3 regions of the Gardnerella sp. C0026F2 genome follow, and region 2 is predicted to be linked to each of the others. Evidence: riboswitches for the same ligand, from Rfam matches in the RefSeq annotation. Region 2 holds a riboswitch; each other region holds the start of a gene.
What was found. A riboswitch is a leader RNA that binds a small molecule or an ion and turns the genes downstream of it on or off. The one in region 2 is predicted to bind thiamine pyrophosphate.
Positions count from the first base shown of each region.

Region 1: linked by a shared signal. The riboswitch ahead of thiM (hydroxyethylthiazole kinase) and the one ahead of thiC (phosphomethylpyrimidine synthase ThiC) in region 2 are both predicted to bind thiamine pyrophosphate.
Region 3: linked by a shared signal. The riboswitch ahead of AC1EK3_RS01760 (hydantoinase/carbamoylase family amidase) and the one ahead of thiC (phosphomethylpyrimidine synthase ThiC) in region 2 are both predicted to bind thiamine pyrophosphate.

Region 1 is NZ_JBWPWR010000001.1:47,492-50,717, reverse strand. Features, by position in the region: gene AC1EK3_RS00150 (PD-(D/E)XK nuclease family protein) at 1-221, opposite strand, end outside; gene AC1EK3_RS00145 (hypothetical protein) at 265-1,062, opposite strand; TPP riboswitch at 1,258-1,369, shown strand; gene thiM (hydroxyethylthiazole kinase) at 1,359-2,936, shown strand; gene thiD (bifunctional hydroxymethylpyrimidine kinase/phosphomethylpyrimidine kinase) at 3,041-3,226, opposite strand, start outside.
Region 2 is NZ_JBWPWR010000001.1:336,758-339,983, reverse strand. Features, by position in the region: gene AC1EK3_RS01195 (MetQ/NlpA family ABC transporter substrate-binding protein) at 1-66, shown strand, start outside; gene AC1EK3_RS01190 (methionine ABC transporter ATP-binding protein) at 259-1,107, shown strand; gene AC1EK3_RS01185 (methionine ABC transporter permease) at 1,110-1,790, shown strand; TPP riboswitch at 1,934-2,039, shown strand; gene thiC (phosphomethylpyrimidine synthase ThiC) at 2,037-3,226, shown strand, end outside.
Region 3 is NZ_JBWPWR010000001.1:476,443-479,668, reverse strand. Features, by position in the region: gene AC1EK3_RS01785 (hypothetical protein) at 206-493, shown strand; tRNA gene AC1EK3_RS01780 (tRNA-Gly) at 903-975, shown strand; tRNA gene AC1EK3_RS01775 (tRNA-Cys) at 1,004-1,074, shown strand; tRNA gene AC1EK3_RS01770 (tRNA-Val) at 1,105-1,176, shown strand; tRNA gene AC1EK3_RS01765 (tRNA-Val) at 1,216-1,288, shown strand; TPP riboswitch at 1,555-1,644, shown strand; gene AC1EK3_RS01760 (hydantoinase/carbamoylase family amidase) at 1,844-3,085, shown strand.

The DNA.
Region 1 (3,226 bases), 290 kb from region 2:
ATAATAATATTGTCAATTTTTGAAGCAAGAACACGATTTTGCACAGCCATCGCAGTAACATTATGCGACCAACGCTTATAGCCGGAAATTGCTGCGCGCACAGCAAACTGCGTTTTACCAGTATTCGGCGCACCGTACACAAGCAACGTATTAGTCACATTGCCAGAAGAATTGCGTAACGTACCGTCAAATAATGCTTGTAATGCAATATCCTCACTCATACGCTTAATTCTAGCAATTAGGCAATAGTGGCGCGCAACAATACTATTCTTTTAATATTGCACGAGCGCGAGCATCCTTAAGAGCAAGAAATACACTGCCGACACCAATAAAAATAAGAGTAAACACAATTAACAAATACGCAACTCCAACGCCCAAAGTAGTGGCATTAAAAGTTTGCGGTGCAAAGCCGAACCAGCCGGCAGGAGCGCCATAATTGAGGAAATTATAAGGCGCGCGCATTGCATGAACACCCCAACGAACACCAGCAAACTCGCTAAGCATAGCAGCATAAGCAACATAAGCAAGAGGCGGAACAGTAGAAACATACAAATGTGCGCGAGTAGAGCGGAAACGATAATCAAAAAGCACAAAATCAGCGATTGCAAGAAGCGGCGCAACTGCGTGAACGCAAAGGCTGCTGCATCCGTTATTCATATAAGCGCCAACGAAACCAAGCTTATTGGTAGGTGCTAAGAAACACAGGTACAAAGTGAATGTGACAGCAATTGAGATGGTCATCATGAATTTGAAAATGTACCAAGCGTTGGATTTTGAGTCGAACCATGCGCAAGATGCTGCGGAATCTTGCTGCGCGGCGGAACATGCAGAATTACGAGCACGCATAAACGCAGCCGTATCAAGCAAAAGCGATCCAGCAAGAGCTACGCAAATCATAAGGTTAGAAAGATTCGTAAAATAAGTGAAGGTCATCAAGCCTTCCCACGAAGCAGCCATGCCATAAACAGATGCGATGATTGCAATTGCGCGTATTGCTGTGCGCGTCGCGTATTCGCGCGCGGTGAGCGGAGTCTTTTGTTCTTGCATGGAATCGTTTGCCATGTTATCTCGCTTTCGTAACTTCTATAATCTACTTATTATTTACTATATTTATGTTTACACAGTTGCAAGCGAAAATATGTAGAAGAAGTTGCAAAAATGCGGCGCGATTTTTGTAGATTCCTGCAAGTGCTGCGAAACAAGCAAAATGAGACAATAGCGCAAAAGAGCGTAAGTCATGAACAAAAGATATAGTCGAAGGATGGTTCGGAGTGCGCAATTGCAACAAATTGTGAAGTCAAGCGCTGAGATTACATCCGTAAAACCTGATCTAGATAGTGCTAGCGAAGGGAAACATTATGACAACATGCAACACTGAAAAAACAAATAACTGCAACGAAGCAAACGAATACTGCACAAGCTCAACAACGCAAGTCGACACATGCTTCTCTGTACGCGCACGCCGACGCATGTTCCTTAACGACGTGCGTCAATGCATCGAACGCGTGCGCACGCAGCAGCCACTCACCCATTGCATCACGAACGTAATCGTGCAAGACATTACAGCCAACGCACTGCTCGCTGCAGGAGCATCGCCAATTATGGTAACCGATCCAGAAGAAGCGCATGCAGTCGCGCAAATTGCCACAGGTGTGCTCATAAACGTTGGCACATTCCATCAGCCAGAAACTTCCGAATACATGCGCGCAGCCGTTGAAGGATGCGAAAAAGCCAATACTCCGTGGGTGCTTGACCCGGTTGGAATCGGCGTTCCAGCACTTGCTCCACGCGCGCGCTTTATACGCGAAATTATTAAGCACCACCCTACTGTAATTCGTGCAAACGCTTCCGAAATAATGGCACTTGCAGGCAAAGAAAGCAATGGAAAAGGCGTAGATTCTCACGATAACGTAAACGACGCGCTTCAAGCTGCTCGCGAATTAGCTAAAAAATACGGATCCGTAGTGGCAATTTCCGGAGAAAAAGACGCGATTTACGCTCACGGATGTTTAGCTCGCGTAACAGGTGGACACAAAGCTATGACCAAAGTAGTTGGAACTGGATGCGCTTTGGGAGCGTTAGTTGCAGCATACGTTGGCGCAAACCCGGAACGTCCGCTCGCGGCAACTGTTGCAGCGCACGTGCACGCAGCAGCGGCTGGAACTTGGGCAGCTCGCCAAACCACAGCTCCAGGCACTTTCCGCACACTGTGGATGGATGCGCTTTCAACTCTTAGCGTAAACGACATGTTTAGTTTGACAAATATTGAGTTTACGGTGGAGCCTGTTGATTGGACACTGTATTTAGTAACGGATCCGCGCATGGGAAATCGCCCGGAAGAAGAAGTTGCAGTAGAGTCAGTTGAAGGCGGAGTTACAGTTGTGCAATTGCGCGATAAGTATTCCGACGACGCTGAAATTTCAGCAAAGGCGAAGAAGTTGCGTCACGCGCTTATTGATTCCGGCCACGGCGATGTGCCTGTGTTCATAGACGATCATGTTGATTGCGCAGCTCAGCTTGGTTTCAACTTACACGTTGGGCAAAAGGATACGCCGTTTGTTGAGGCGCGAAAGGCGATGCCAGCAGAGTGGATGGTTGGGCTTTCTTGCGCTCGACCGGATTTGATGGAGAAAGCTTATCGCGAGTGCAAAGAAAACGACGTTCCACTGCCGGATGTTATTGGCATTGGTGCCGCTTTTGAAACGCATACGAAAGCGCACGACGTGCCGCCGCTGGGAGTTGAAGGCGTGAACGAAGTTGCGAAAGTTGCGCACTCTATGGGCGTAAAAACGTTGGTAATTGGCGGAATTCACGAGAACACAGTGTTCCCTATTCGCGACCTTGAGCTTGATGGAGTTTGCACAGTGTCGGCACTTATGTGCGCTGAGGATGCTGGGAAAGTTGCGCGCGAGCTTAAAAGCGTGATTACTGAGTAAAGCTAGCTTGAGCGCAGCATAACGCGTAGGCGGCAGAAACTGTACACAGCTGCACAGTTTCTGCCGTTTTTCGTTACTCACGCAGATTGCGCGCTGCGCGAGTATCACTTAGTTTGCTGAAGGATACGCACGGAGTGGTTTACCGGTCCATGCCCGCGCTCGTCTCCGCGCCCAACATGCAATTCACTTCCGGCAGCAATCGCCTCTCGAAGCCACGCCGTTGACCATTCAAGCGCGCGAAGTACAGTATCGTGATCGCTCAAATTCTTTCCCTCGCGCAAAGCCAGCCC
Region 2 (3,226 bases):
AAGACAAGCGAAGTGCGCGACTATATTACTAAAACTTACAAAGGCGCCGTACTTCCTGTCTTCTAAAAAATACTCACAATGTAGCCACCTAATGCCGCATGTGTATGCTTCGTGTATGCTTTGCGGCATTATTTTATAAGCGTGTAATATACGTAATGTGCGTGCTAGTCAATAATCTAGTTAATGACGCTAGTTAGTAACTCTAGTTAGTAACAAAGTATATTTCACACAGAAAGCAATAATCTGTTAAGGAAAAGCATGATTCAGATCGAACATCTTCACAAAAGCTACGGCAAAGGTAGCAAAGCGAATGAAGCATTACACGACATTAATCTGACTATTGAATCGGGAGAAGTATTCGGAATCCTTGGTTCTTCTGGTGCAGGAAAGTCTTCGCTAGTTCGTTGCATGAATCTGCTTGAGCGACCAACTTCTGGCAAAATTATTATTGACGGAAATGATATTAGCGAAGTAAAAGATAAAGAACTTGCAAAAGTACGCACTAATATTGGCATGATTTTCCAGAATTTTAGCCTTTTCCAGCAGCGTACAGTATTGCGAAACGTCACTTTCCCATTAGAGTTAAATCACACTGCAAAAAAGGAACGAGAAGAACGCGCAAACTACTTGCTTGACTTAGTTGGTTTAAAAGATTTTGCAAACCGCTACCCTAGCCAGCTTTCAGGCGGACAGCAGCAGCGCGTAGCAATTGCACGAGCATTGGCGAATAATCCGTCGATTATGCTTTGTGACGAAGCAACAAGCGCACTTGACTCCACAACTACTGCGCAAATCCTTGATTTATTGAGCCGAATTAACCGCGAACTCAACGTAACGCTTGTTATTATTACGCATTCGCTGGCTGTAGCACGAAATATTTGCGACCGAGTTGCAATGATTGATGGCGGACGCATTGTGGAATTAGGTGACACTGATACGCTTTTTGCAAATCCACAAAGCGATATTTTGCGAACTCTTATTGCAGATGAAAAACAGGAAAATCATCGAGCTAAAATTGCAAGCACGATTGCAAGCGAGCTTAACAATAAGCCAACAAACGCACAAACAGACGAACAAACAAACGCGCTTACCAATGAGGTGAAATAACAATGTTAGAAGCTGCTACACAATTTTTTAACGAATACGGCGACTTACTTATTGAAGGCGTGCAAGACACACTCGTAATGACATCAGTTGCAACACTTTTTGCATACCTTATTGGACTTCCAGTTGGCGTACTTCTCATTACAACAAACAAAAAAGGCATTTGCCCTAACGCTCCAATTAACGCAGTTCTAGGCTGGATTGTTAACATCGTGCGTTCTGTGCCGTTTATTATTTTGCTAGTTGCAATAATTCCTTTTACTCGTCTCATAGTTGGCACTTCTTTAGGAGTTCCTGGAGCTATTGTGCCACTGGTAATTACAGCTGCACCATTCGTTGCTAGAGTAGTTGAACAATCTTTAGCAGAAGTTGACGGAAGCTTAATCGAAGCAGCACAAAGCTTTGGAGCAAGCAAATTACAAATTGTTTGCAAAGTATTGCTGTGGGAAGCTTTGCCTTCGCTAATTCGCGGAGCTGCACTTACCTTTATTACGCTTTTTGGATTCTCAGCAATGGCTGGAACAGTTGGCGCAGGCGGACTCGGAGATATTGCAATACGATACGGATACCAGCGTTATCAATATGATGTGATGACAGTTGCTGTTATTCTTTGTATTATTCTCGTACAGATTGTGCAAAGCTTGGGAGATTTTATTTCACGCGCAATCAATCATCACGAACGCTAAAGAAAATACAAATATATTAAAACTAATCTAACTGTCTGCGCGAAATAATCGTTCAGACAGTTTTATTTTTAATTGCAATCTTTTATTGCAACATACCTTTTACTTATTAAGTGCACGTACTCGTGTAAAATACAGAGGTCACAACATTTTTGCGGGGGTGCTTTCGAAAGAAGGCTGAGATGGTATTAGTTTGCCTAACCCTTCGAACCTGTTAGTTAATACAACGTAGGGAGCAACGATTTTAGTATGACATCGAATTATCCGTACGCATCAATGCGTAATCAATTTAATCTAAGCGCCTGCTTTATTGCAGACCCACAAGCTTGTAATAATCGTCCGCTTACCGATATCGTCGATGATGCTTTGCGCGCTGGAGCGACTTTCATTCGTCTTCATTGCAACAATGAAAACGCTAAAGAAATCACTACTATTGCACGAGATATTGCACAAATCATCGAAGACAATAACAAATGCGATTCTGTAACTTTTGTTATCGATGAACGTGTTGATGTCGTTTGGCAAGCTCGCAATCAAAGCATCAAAGTTGATGGAGTGCATTTAGCACAAAGCGACATGGAGCCTAGAGAGGCTCGCGCACTTCTTGGCGAAGATGCTGTAATCGGCTTATCTGTTGAAACAGAAAGCTTAGTTAAAGTAATAAACGAACTTCCAGATGGTTGCATTGATTACATTTGCGTAACAGCAATGCATAATCCTGAAGAAGGGTACGAAAGTACTACTGCTGCTTACGAGTTGGAAGCAAACCACACAACGCTGGACGAAGCGAAAATTAATACGATTTGTTCAGCAAGTGATTTCCCAGTTCTGGTTGGCGGAAGAACTGCGATCGACGATATCGATATGATCGCTCACACTAAGGCTGCAGGATGGTTCGTTTCTGAAGCACTGTATTCTTCAGAAACACCGGAATCAACTATGCGTGAGTTTGTTGAACATTGGAAAGCTGTTCGTGGAGAAGAAAAGCACGGCTATGCTAAGCGAGTAATAGTTTCTGAAAATTCTGAATCAAAATCTTCAGAAACTCAAGAAAAGAAACCAACTTTTATTAACGCTAAAGAAGCAAAGGATGCTGCGAAATTAGCTAAACAACAGCGAGTTGACATTGCAGCTCGCGGTTGCACTCAGCGCGATAAAGCTCATATTCGCAAAACAACTCCAGTTCATTTTGAGTATGAATATGGTTCTTACGATTTGGAAGTTCCTTATACAGAAATTAAGCTTTCTGACACTCCTGGCGTAGGCCCTAACCCGCCTTTTAAGGATTACAATACTGAAGGTCCAAAGTGCGATCCGAAGGAAGGCTTGGCTCCGCTTCGCCTTGACTGGATTCGCGACCGCGGTGACGTTGTAGAGTACGAAGGACGCAGGCGCAATCTTCAAGACGATGGCAAGCGCGCAATTAAGCGAGGCAAAGC
Region 3 (3,226 bases), 140 kb from region 2:
TATACGAAAGCTAGTCATACCCTCAAACCAACTCATTATGAGATTAAAGGGTAAGAGGAGCCCTAGCTTTCACTTCGATTCTATCATATAAGTCTTTCCCACATAAGATGATGCTATCCTAGAAGTGCGTTTATCAAAAAGAAAGAGCTTAGCGTGTTGTTACTGCATATAATGATGTGGAAGATAAGAGAGGAGTGAAAAGCTAATGGATATGATGAAACTTTGTTATGACATGGCTGAAAAACTTCGTTCCTATGCTGAGCCGTATATGAGTGAAGTTGGAAAAGCATTTGCTAATGATGCTATTGGAGCAGGAGAACCGTCAGTTGCAATTGATATTTATTTAGTAGAAGCATGGATGCACAAGAGCGCGCCTAAAGAATTGTTAATCGAAGCCTATAATTTGCTAGATCCTTATGAATGTGGAGATGTCTATGACGATATAGCAGACGATTTAGGTGTACCGCGTAAAGTCCATTCCCCAGATGAATAAAGAATAAATTTTTACCTATAACTACACTTTTTGGCATATAACCCAAAGAGCTGGTCATTCCCCCAAACCTACCCCGTGAAGGGTCAAGGGTAAGGGGAGCCCCAGCTCTCAACTTGATTCTATCATATGAGCACCTTCCTTATACGCAAAGGGTCACCCATATTCTTGTTATTGTTTAGATAGATTTATCATACGCAATAAGCGCGTATCAAAACTGTTTCCTTAACGCAACAATTTTGGCACACCTTCGCCGAATAGAATATATGACACACCAACAGACACACTGAAAAACACGCCAAATAGCACACCAAACGACACGCCAAAATAGGCGAGGGCTTGCATTTGAGAATATTTCGGGTATAGTAGTTACTCGTGCTTCGGCGCTGACATTGTTCAGTAAAGTTGCATTGCGGACATAGCTTAGTTGGTAAAGCGCAACCTTGCCAAGGTTGAGACCGCGGGTTCGAGTCCCGTTGTCCGCTCTAGGTCCGATGAGTTATTCGACCTTACGGTGGGTTAGCCAAGCGGTTAGGCAGCGGCCTGCAAAGCCGTATAGATGAGTTCGACTCTCGTACCCACCTCGATTAAGCTTCAAGCTTAATAAACAACCTGGGCGGTTGGCGCAGTGGTAGCGCACTTCCCTGACACGGAAGGGGTCACAAGTTCGAACCTTGTATCGCCCACTCGAAAGGATTGCCTTTCACGCATAATTAAAAAATTTTGGGTGATTGGCGCAGCGGCTAGCGCACTTCCTTCACACGGAAGGGGTCATAGGTTCGATTCCTATATCACCCACAATATGTTCGCAGTGTAGAAGCACTGCGTTTTTTGTTATCCGGCTATTTTTTATTTCCTAACTTACATATGAAAATTTTTTGCAGCCGAACATACATACAACCACAAATGGAAGCAATATCTCATAGCAGTCAACCAACCAGTCAGTCAGTCAGTCAACCAACCAACCAGCAAAGCAAGCAATCAATCATTTCTTCACAGAAACACACATGCTAATGTTCATTTTGAGTTCATTTAATATCGTGCTATACTCATCCGAGTACAAGTGAAAATTGCAGGGGTACTGGAAACAGTTGAGAAACACCCTTTGAACCTGTTTTGTTAAGACATGCGTAGGGAGCAATTACAGTAAGTGATTTCTTTCTATCACGATTTTCGTGATATCTTGCATTGCCACAAAGTAGTAGCAATTACACGAGTATCAACTAAACAATTAAAAAAAAAAAATTAAAAAAAAACAACTAAAAAACTAAAAACCAAACACCAAAACCAAAAAAATATCCGCCTGAATGTCACTTTTGGGAAAACTTGCACAAGTGAGGAGGAATACTGCACATGATTGATAGCAGCATAAGTGCTGAAACTATAGAATCAGCCATAAGCTGGCTTGCAGGATTCACAGAAAAACCAGGAGAACAAGGAGTTACTCGACCTCTTTACACAAAATCTTGGAAACAGGCTCTTTTTGCTCTTCGTCAACGATTTGAAAAACTCGGTATGACTGTAGAATTCGACCAAGTTGGAAACCTAATTGCAACTGTTGAAGGATGCGAAAAGCCAGAAAGCATAATAGCTTGTGGATCGCATATTGACACAGTTTCAAGAGGAGGTCGTTTTGACGGCCAACTTGGAATAGTTGCAGCCTATTTAGCAATTAAGAATTTACTCACTAGATATGGAAAGCCAAAGAAAAGTCTTCGCATTATCTGCTTAGCAGAAGAGGAAGGCTCACGTTTCCCATACGTATTCTGGGGTTCAAAGAATTTCTTCGGACTAGCCAAAAAAGAGGACGTAGAAAATATTTGCGACAGTGAAGGTGTTCCTTTCGAAACAGCAATGCGTGAAGCTGGGTTCAATTATCAAACAACTCAACCTAAGTTCGCAAATCTTGAAGCCTGGATTGAGCTACACATTGAGCAGGGACCAACGCTTTACAGCAATCACGAAGATTTAGGTATTATCACCAGCATTGCCGGTCAGCATCGTTGGGATATTCATCTTAAAGGCGTACAAAATCACGCTGGCACAACAATGATGTCCTACAGGCACGATGCAGTAGATTGCATGTCTCATATAATCGCCAAGAATCTTGACAAAGCCAAGCAAGCAGGCGACCCACTGGTACTTACTTTCGGTAGAATCAGCGTGGTTCCAAATCAAGTAAATATTGTTCCTGGAGAAGTTACTTTTTCAATGAACTGCCGTCATACAGATAAAGCTTTTCTTGATAAATTCTTGCAGGAACTCGACGAAGATATTCACGAAACTGCTAAGTCTTATGGCATTACAGCGCAGATTGATAAGTGGATGTCTGACGATCCTACACCACTTAGCGACGATATTATTAATCTTTTGAAAGATCAAGCTAATAAGCAAGGTTATGCATACAGAGTCATGCATTCAGGTGCTGGTCAAGATACGCAAATTTTTGCTCCGTTTGTAAAATCCGGAATGATTTTCGTTCCTTCAAAAGATGGTATTAGTCACGCTCCAGAAGAGTACACAGATCCACAAGACGCTGTTCACGGAGTAAAGCTTTTACGAGATGCTCTGCATAGTTTGGCTTATGAGGACTAACTAAAAAACCAACTAAAAAGATAACGAAAAACAAAGAAATAGAAATCTAGGAAGGACACAAAAAGCATATACGATGCAAACTTCACTGCTTAATTAATCGCAGCGAAGAAAAGTGAATATCGAATGAGAGTACAACGCTTA